DNA from 3 places in the Cellulosimicrobium sp. AB352 genome. Region 3 is predicted to be linked to each of the others. Evidence: riboswitches for the same ligand, from Rfam matches in the RefSeq annotation. Region 3 holds a riboswitch; each other region holds the start of a gene.
The links. Region 3 has a riboswitch for thiamine pyrophosphate ahead of ACPCUX_RS06455 (thiamine ABC transporter substrate-binding protein). Riboswitches for the same ligand answer to the same signal wherever they lie in the genome.
Positions count from the first base shown of each region.

Region 1: another riboswitch for thiamine pyrophosphate. It lies ahead of thiO (glycine oxidase ThiO); the one in region 3 lies ahead of ACPCUX_RS06455 (thiamine ABC transporter substrate-binding protein).
Region 2: another riboswitch for thiamine pyrophosphate. It lies ahead of ACPCUX_RS09630 (ECF transporter S component); the one in region 3 lies ahead of ACPCUX_RS06455 (thiamine ABC transporter substrate-binding protein).

Region 1 covers NZ_JBMVFX010000002.1:156,111-159,112, reverse strand. Annotated here, with positions in the region: gene thiS (sulfur carrier protein ThiS) at 1-48, opposite strand, end outside; gene thiO (glycine oxidase ThiO) at 54-1,328, opposite strand; TPP riboswitch at 1,318-1,420, opposite strand; gene thiE (thiamine phosphate synthase) at 1,465-2,175, shown strand; gene guaA (glutamine-hydrolyzing GMP synthase) at 2,218-3,002, shown strand, end outside.
Region 2 covers NZ_JBMVFX010000011.1:7,291-10,292, reverse strand. Annotated here, with positions in the region: gene ACPCUX_RS09640 (Rv2578c family radical SAM protein) at 1-322, opposite strand, end outside; gene ACPCUX_RS09635 (hypothetical protein) at 366-803, opposite strand; TPP riboswitch at 948-1,067, shown strand; gene ACPCUX_RS09630 (ECF transporter S component) at 1,171-1,884, shown strand; gene ACPCUX_RS09625 (ABC transporter ATP-binding protein) at 1,877-3,002, shown strand, end outside.
Region 3 covers NZ_JBMVFX010000006.1:159,388-162,389, reverse strand. Annotated here, with positions in the region: gene ACPCUX_RS06460 (ABC transporter permease) at 1-664, opposite strand, end outside; gene ACPCUX_RS06455 (thiamine ABC transporter substrate-binding protein) at 768-1,859, opposite strand; TPP riboswitch at 1,942-2,046, opposite strand; gene ACPCUX_RS06450 (ABC transporter ATP-binding protein) at 2,272-3,002, shown strand, end outside.

The sequences.
Region 1 (3,002 bases), on a different contig from region 3:
CGGGTAGGGCTCGCCGTTGACGAGCGCGGTGGGTGCGGGTGCGGTCACGGGTCTCACCTCGGTGTGGTGGCGGTGCGGGCGAAGCGGTCGGTGCGGGCGGTGGCGAGGGCGGTCGCGACGTCGTCGCCGGCCTCGGTCCCGCCCAGGCCGGAGAGCCCGCCGAGCCCGGCGACGACGGCGTCGGCCGTGAGCGGGGCGAGCAGGATGCCGTTGCGGCCGTGGCCCGTCGCGAGGTGCAGCCCCGGGACGTCCGTCGGCCCGACGAGCGGGAGGTTGTCCGGGGTCGAGGGGCGCCCCCGCGGCGTCACCTCGACCAGCGCGGCCTCGTCGATCCCCGGCAGGAGGGCGCGCGCGTCCCGCAGGAGCGCGAAGACCCCGCCGGCGCTGGCGCGGCGGTCGTCCGGGTTCTCGTCGGTGGTGGCCCCGACGACGACCTCCCGGTGCCCGGCGCGCGGCCCCGCCGGCTCGGGGTCGCGCGGCACGACGTACACCGGCCGCCCCTGCACGAGCCCGCGCACGACGTGCTCCAGCGCGAGGTCCGGGCCGGCGTCGAGCCGCAGCGTCTGGCCCTTCACCGGCCGCGTGGGCACGACGACGCCCGGCACGTCCGCGAGCAGGGCGCCCGACTGCCAGCCCGCCGCGACGACGACCGCACCCGCGCGGTGGAGCCGGCTTGCGTCGTCGTGCACGCCGACCACGCGCCCGGCATCGAGCGCGAGCCGGGTCGCGGACGCGCGGACGACTCGGGTCCCGGCGGCCGAGCCCGCACCCGCGGCGTCGCGTCCGCCGAGCGCCGCGAGCAGCGCGGCGTGCGTCGCGCGCGGGTCGACGGCGTGGTCCGCGGGGGCCCACGCCGCCCCGGCGACGCGCGGGCCCAGGTACGGCTCGCGGCGGCGCGCGTCCGCGACGGTGAGCTCGTGCGACGCGAGACCGTGCGCGGCGTGCAGGGCGAGGACGCGGCGGAGCAGCGCGAGGTCGTCCGCGTCGTAGGCGAGGGTGAGCGTCCCGGCGGTCCGCAGCCCGACGTCCGCCCCCGTCGCAGCGCGCAGGTCCGCGGCGAACGCCGGCCACGCCGCGGCGGCCGCGAGGTGGAGCCGCAGGGCGGCCTCCTCCCCGAAGTCGGCCTCGGTCACCGGTGCGAGCATCCCCGCGGCGGCGTGGGTCGCGCCCGCGCCCGGCGCCGGGTCGAGCACCGTGACGGTCATGCCCGCGCGCGCGGCGCGCCACGCGACGGCGAGACCCACGATCCCGCCCCCCACGACGACGACGTCGCGCGCGCCGTCGGGCACGACGGAGCCACCCGCGGACGGGTGGACGGACAGGCTCATGTGCGCTCCCTTCGCTGGCATGACCCAGATCAGGTTCGACGGTCGGCGGCGACGCCCTCTCAGCCCCGTGCGGGGCTCCCGTGCTGTCGGCCACAGTACCTCCTGCCGAGGAGCCGCCGAGGCTAGGCTCCCGCGGGTGAGCTCCGAGACCTCCACCACCCCGGCCACTCCCGCCCCGTCGGCGGACGCCGCACGCGCCCGGCTCGCCGACGCGCGGCTCTACCTCTGCACGGACGCGCGCGAGGAGCGCGGCGACCTCGAGGACTTCCTGCGGGCGGCGCTCGCGGGCGGGGTGGACGTCGTGCAGCTCCGCGACAAGACGCTCGACGTCGCGCGCGAGCTCGAGCTCCAGGAGCTCGTCGCGCGCGTAGCGACGGAGCACGGCGCGCTGTGGGCCGTGAACGACCGGGCGGACGTGGCGTCGGTCACGGGCGCGCCGGTCGTGCACATGGGCCAGGGCGACCTGCCGGTCCCGGCCGTGCGGGCGCTGCTCGGCGCGGGGCCCGCGCTCGGCCGGTCCACGCACTCGGCCGCGCAGGCGGCCGCGGCAGAGGCCGACCCGGCGGTGGACTACTTCTGCGTGGGTCCGCTGTGGGCGACCCCGACGAAGCCGGGGCGGGCCGCCGTCGGCCTGGACCTGCTGCGCGACGTCGCGGCGACCCGGCCCGCGACGCCCTGGTTCGCGATCGGCGGGATCGACGCGGACCGGCTCGACGCGGTCCTCGACGCGGGCGCGACCCGGATCGTGGTGGTGCGCGCGATCACGGCGGCGAGCAACCCGGAGGCGGCCGCCCGCGCCCTGCGCGAGCGCGTCGCGGCGCGCGCCGAGGTGCGCACCGGCGCCTGAGACGCGGGACGAGCCCCGCCGCACGGCGACTATCCTGGACGGGTGACGTCACCCGCCACCGCTCCCGACACCCCCACCACCGCCGAGGTGGCCTCGACCCCGCGGCCCGTGCTCGTCGTCGACTTCGGCGCCCAGTACGCGCAGCTCATCGCGCGCCGCGTGCGCGAGGCCAAGGTCTACTCCGAGATCGTGCCGCACACCTTCACGGTCGAGCAGATGCTCGCCAAGGACCCGGCCGCGATCATCCTCTCGGGCGGTCCCTCGTCCGTGTACGCGACGGGTGCCCCGTTCGTCGACCCGGCGCTGTTCGAGGCCGGCGTGCCCGTCATGGGCATCTGCTACGGCTTCCAGGCCATGGCGAAGGCGCTCGGCGGCGAGGTCGCCCAGACGGGTCTGCGCGAGTACGGCGGCACCGAGGTCGAGGTGTGCGCCGCGGGCGTGCTGCTCGACGGCACACCGCAGAACCAGACCACATGGATGAGCCACGGCGACGCCGTGCACCGCGCGCCCGAGGGCTTCGAGGTCCTCGCGACGTCGTCGGGCTCGCCGGTCGCCGCGTTCGAGGACCGCGAGCGTCGCCTCTACGGCGTGCAGTGGCACCCGGAGGTCAAGCACTCCGCCCATGGCCAGACCGTGCTGGAGCACTTCCTGTACGACGGCGCGGGCCTCGCACCGGACTGGACGCCCGGCAACGTCATCGCGGACCAGGTCGCTGCGATCCGCGCCCAGGTCGGCGACGCGCGCGTCATCTGCGCCCTCTCGGGCGGCGTGGACTCCGCCGTCGCCGCGGCGCTCGTGCAGCGTGCGGTGGGCGACCAGCTCACGTG
Region 2 (3,002 bases), on a different contig from region 3:
CGCCGTGCGGGACGGTGCCGACGATCTCGTCGCCGACACGCAGCTCGCCGATCGGCCGTTGCGCGCCGTCGGCCAGCAGCACCGGGGTGGCGGGCGCGAGGCAGTAGGAGCACGCGTGGCTGCACCCGCGGTACGGGTTGACGGTCCACCGGAACGGCATGCGCGACATCGCCGGCACCTTGGACAGCGCGCTCTTGGCCGTGACCTCGTGGAACGTGATGCCCGCGAACTCGGGCGTGCGCACGCTGCGGACGAGGCCGACCCGCTCCAGCCCGGGGAGCGCGCCGTCGTCCGCGCCGAGCACCTGTCCGTCCCACCGCATCGCGCCATTCGAACAAACGTTCGAACGCGCTGTCAAGAGCGGGTCAGCCGTCGGCGGACCACGCCTTGAGCAGCGCCAGGTTCCCGAGGGGGATGTGGTGGCCGATGCGCGGGTGGTCCAGCGCGACACCGACGACCCCGGCCGCGCCGAAGGACGCGACGTAGTCGATCGCCGCCGGCACAGGTACCCCGAGCAGCGGCACGGAGCCTGTCTCGTCGTCCGCCAGACCGAGCGCCCGGGCCGCCTCGTCCGCGCGCGCGGCGCTGCTGTAGAGGCAGATCATGGGCCCCTGGTCCGCAGCGACGGCGTACGGACGGGGCTGGTCCTCGGACCCCCGCGCGATGAAGAACCACGTGCCGAGGCGCACCGTCTGCCGCCACAGCGCGATCTGCGCCGACGTGTCGCCCGCGGGCGCGCTCCGCACGGCCTCGTCGAGGCGGTCCAGCTCTGCGACCGCGGCGGAATCGTTGTCTCGGGTCATGCGCGCTGCCTCGTCCCTCGTGGTCGGAGCCCGTCCCCGGTCCGCGCGGGCTCCTCGTCGCCGTCACCTTCTCACGGCGGCCGGGCGTCCCGGTGGGTGAGACGCCGGGATTGTCCGGCGGGCGTCCAGGCCCTAGGGTCGGGCCGAACGCCCCCGGGGAGCGCATGAGCGCTGAGAGTGCAGGCCGGACACCCGTCCCCCCTGCAGACCCGTGGAACCTGATCTGGTTCGTACCAGCGAAGGGAGCAGGGCGGACGTCACCGTCCCCTGCGCGCTCGTGCCCGCGCCCCGCGCGTGCCGTCCGCGCGGGGCGCGGTGGCGCGCCGTCGTGCACCCCTCGCCCCGGGGGCCCGACGGAGGGAACCGCATGACCGAGCCCCGCACCACGCCGCCCCGGGCGACCCCGCCCACCCCCACGCCCGGCGCCACGCCCGACGGCGTGCCCGACGGCGCGCGGCCCGCCCCTGGTCTCCACGAGGCCGTCGCCGCTCCCCCGAGCCGTGCCCGTCGCCGCGGCCTCACCCTCCACGAGACGGTCCTCGTCGCCGTGCTGGGGGTCGTGTTCGGGTTCGTCTACTGGGCGTTCGTGCAGCTCTGGGCCCCGCTCCAGCTCGCCATGGGACCGCTCGCGGACCTCGCCGCCAACGTGCTCGCGGGCGCGTGGATCGTCGTCGGCCCCCTCGCGACGTACATCGTGCGCAAGCCGGGCGTCGGCATCCTCACCGAGACGCTCGCGGCGCTCGTCGAGGTGGTCTTCCTCGCGTCGCCCGCCGGCCCGCTGCTCGTCCTCGTGGGGCTCGTCCAGGGCGTTGGGGCCGAGGTCCCCTTCGCCCTCACCCGGTACCGCCGCTACGGCTGGTGGGTCTTCGTCGCGTCGGGCGTCAGCGCGGCGCTCGTCACGTACGCGTTCAACGCGGTCCGGTTCGGCTGGCTCGGGCAGGACTACGCGATGCTCCGGCTCGGCGTACAGGTCGTCTCGTGCGTCGTGCTGTGCGGGATCGCGGCGCGCCTCCTCGGCGACGCCCTCGCCCGCACCGGCGCGCTCGACGCCTTCGCGATCGGGGCCGACCGCCGTGGCTGAGGCACCGACCGCCGCACCGGACGTCACGCCGGACGCCGTGCCCGGCGACGTGCCCGGCGACGTGCCCGACGCCGTCGCCGCCGCCGGTCTGACCGTCACCGTGGGCCACGACGGCACGCGCGTGCTCGACGACCTCACGCTCACCGTCCCCGCGGGCACCGGGCTGCTCGTGCTCGGCCCCTCGGGCTGCGGGAAGTCCACGCTGCTGCGTGCGCTCGTCGGCGTCGTGCCTCACACGCTCCCGGGGTCGGTCACGGGCGACCTGCGCGTGACGGGCGTCGACCCGCGCGACACGACCCCGGCGGCGCTCGCCGCGCGCGTCGGCCTCGTCCAGCAGCGGCCGGGCGACCAGCTCTGCCTCGCCCGCGTCGACGACGAGCTGCGGTTCGCGCTCGAGAACCGGGCGGCGGACCCGCGCACGATGGACGCCCGCGCCGCCACCGCGCTCGCCGCCGTCGGTGCGGACCACCTGCACGACCGGCCGACCCACGCGCTGTCGGGGGGCGAGGCGCAGCGCGTCGCCCTCGCGGCGGCGCTCGTCGCCGACCCCGAGCTCGTGGTCCTCGACGAGCCGACGGCGTTCCTCGACCCGGCGGCGGCGCACGAGGTCGGGACGCTCGTGGGCGGGCTCGTCCGGGCGCCCGGACGGGACGCGCCCGACACCCCCGGCCGGTCGGTCGTGCTCGTCGAGCACCGCCTCGACGACGTCGGGACACTCCCGGCCGCGACGCTCGTGCTCGACGACACCGGTCGCGTCGTCGCGCACGGCCCCACGACCGCCGTCCTGCGCGCGCACGCCGCCACGCTCGCCGCGCTCGGGTGCTGGCTGCCGCTCGACATCCGGCTGGAGCGCGCCGGAGCCCCGGGCCCGCTCGGCGCACCCGCGACCGACGCCTGGCTCGTCAACCTCGGGCGCACCGCCGACCCCCGCACCGTCGACCCCCGCGCCGCGGACGCCGGCCCGGTCGCCCTGCGTGCCCGACGCCTCGCGGTGCACCGTGCCGCGGCAGGCCACCGGCGGCGCGGGCGGGACGAGACGCCGGTGGTGCGCGACGTCGACCTCGACGTGCACGCGGGTGAGGTGCTCGCGGTGGTGGGGCCGAACGGCGGCGGCAAGT
Region 3 (3,002 bases):
GCACGAGCACGACGCCGAACGCCGTCGCGCAGAAGAGGAAGACGATCGACGCGGCGCTGGCGATCGCGGGCGTGAGCGCCGGGAGCGTCACGGTGCGGAACGCGCGCCACGGCGTCGCGCCGAGGGCGCGCGCCGCCTGCTCGGCGCGCGGGTCGAGGTGCTCCCAGAGCCCGCCGACCGTGCGCACCACGACGGAGTAGTTGAAGAACACGAGCGCGACGACGATCGCGGCGAACGTCTCGTCGAGCCGCAGGAACCCCAGCGGGCCGCCCTGCACGAGCAGCGACCGGAACGCGACGCCGACGACGACGGTCGGGAGCACGAACGGCACCGTGACGAGCGCGCGCACGACCCGCCGCCCGGGGAACCGGCACCGGTACAGCACGTACGCGCCGGGCACGCCGAGCAGCAGCGACAGCGCCGTGCCGAGCACGGCCTGCCAGAGCGTGAGGCCGACGATCCGCCACGTGCGGGGCTCGGAGAAGACCTCCGCGAACCCCGAGAGGTCGAGGCCGCCGTCGTCCCCGACGAACCCGCGCGCCACGAGCGTGACGACCGGCCACGCGAAGAACACCCCGAGGAACGCGAGCGGCACCGCCGCCGCCAGACCCCACAGCACCCCGCGCCCGACGCCGCCCCGCCGGACCTCCCGACCCCTCACCACGGCTCTACCTCGGGAAACCACGGGTCTCCCTCGCGCGACCACGGCTCTACCCCGCGAGGTAGAGCCGTGGTCGTTCGTGGACCGGGGGTTCGGGGACCGGGGGTCAGTCGACGACCGTCGCCGTCCATGCCTTGATCCACTCGTCGCGGTGCGCCGCGACGTCGGCGGGCGCGACCTCGAAGGGCTCGTCGGCGAGCGGCGCGAACTCGGCCCAGCCGTCGGGCAGCGCGACGGAGTCGTCGGCGGGGTACATGTACATCTGGTCGGCGACGTCGGCCTGGAACGTCTCGCTCACGAGGAAGTCGAGGAGCTGCTGCGCGCCCTCGGGGTTCTTCGCGTTCGCAAGCACGCCCGCGTACTCGACCTGGCGGAAGCACGTGTCGAGCAGCGCGCCCGTGGTCGACGCGGAGCCGTCCTCGGTAAGGGTGAATGCGGGCGACGTCGAGTACGACAGCACGAGCGGGCGCGGCCCCGCGCCCTCCGAGCCGGAGAAGTCGACGTAGTACGCGTCGGACCAGCCGTCGACGACCTTCACGCCGTTGGCGCGCAGGTCCGCCCAGTAGTCCTCCCAGCCGTCCTCACCGAACGCCCCGACGGTCGCGAGGAGGAACGCGAGGCCCGGCGACGACGTCGCGGGGTTGGTCACGACGAGGAGGTCCCGGTACTCCGGCTTCGCCAGGTCCTCGAGCGTCACGGGCTCGGGGATGCCCGCGTCGGCGAACCACGCGTGGTCCACGTTGACGCACACGTCACCGAGGTCGACGGCGGTGAGCTCGCCGCCGTCGCCGACCGCGTACGACGCGGCGGACTCCGCGACGTCGGCGGGCGTGTACGGCTCGAGGACGCCCTCGTCGATCGCGCGCGACGCGAAGGTGTTGTCGATCCCGAACACGACGTCGCCGAGGGGCGAGTCCTTCGTGAGGATCAGCTGGTTGACCAGCGCGCCGCCGTCGCCGGGCGCGACCTGCTCGACGGTGAGCCCGCTCTCCTCCTCGAACGCGGCGAGCACGTCGTCGCTCACCGCGAAGGAGTCGTGGGTCACCAGCGTGACCGTGCCCCCGCTGCCCGACGACGCGTCGTCGCCCCCGGCGCCGTCACCACCCGAGCAGGCCGCGAGGGCGAGGAGCGCGAGCGTCGCGCCCACGCCGGTCGCGAGGGCCCGGCCGCGGCGGGCGACGGTGGTCGTGTGCTGCATGTGTCCTCCCTGGACGTTCAGGAGGGGTCCACCGGCCCGACGAGCCGTGCGCCGGGTGGGCGCGACGGACCGCGCGAGCAGGTGATCGAGATTCCCGACTTCCTCCACCGGTGCTAACCGGATCAGGTTCGAGGGTCTGCGGTGGTCCGCACTCTCAGCTCCTCCAGGAGCTCCCCTGTCGTTCACCGTGAGCCTACACCGGCCCCTCACCCGGAGAGTCCCCTGAGAGAACCCTGAGCACCGGCGGCCGCGGACCAGGGACGGTTCGGGGCCCGCCCCCGATGCCTCGGGCAGGCGCGCCGCGGGAGGGTCGGTACGGCCGCCGGGAGCCCCGGCGGCCACCACAGGACGACGCCGCCCGGCGAGCCACGACGCTCCCGCGCAGCGGCACGACGAGAGGACGGACGAGGACGTGACGACGACAGGTGCGGCACGGCGGAGCACCCCGCGCGAGGGCGCGCCCGCTGAGGGTGCCGAGGGCGCTGAGGAGGGTGCGCGACCCGCGATCGCGACCGCGCGCGGGCTGGTGCGGACGTACGGGCGCGGCGAGGCCGCGGTCCGGGCGCTCGACGGCGTGGACGTGGACGTCGAGAAGGGCCGGCTGACGGCGATCATGGGCCCGTCCGGGTCCGGGAAGTCCACGCTCCTGCACTGCCTCGCGGGGCTCGACTCCCCCACGGCGGGGACCGTCGTCGTCGACGGAGAGACCGTCTCCGCGATGAGCGAGCGCCGGCTGACGCGCCTGCGGCGCACGCGGCTGGGGTTCGTCTTCCAGTCGTTCAACCTCGTGCCGACGCTCACGGCGGAGGAGAACATCGTGCTGCCGCTCGCGATCGCCCGCCGTCCCGTCGACCGGGAGTGGTTCGACCGCGTGGTCGACGCCGTGGGCCTGCGCCCCCGCCTGGGGCACTGGCCCGCCGAGCTGTCGGGCGGCCAGCAGCAGCGGGTCGCGTGCGCGCGGGCGCTGGTGTCGCGTCCCGCGATCGTGCTCGCGGACGAGCCGACGGGGAACCTCGACTCGCGCGCCGCCGCGGAGGTCCTGGGCTTCCTGCGCGCGTCCGTGGACGACCTCGGCCAGTCCGTCGCGATGGTCACGCACGACCCGACCGCCGCGTCGTACGCCCACCGGGTGCTCTTCCTCGC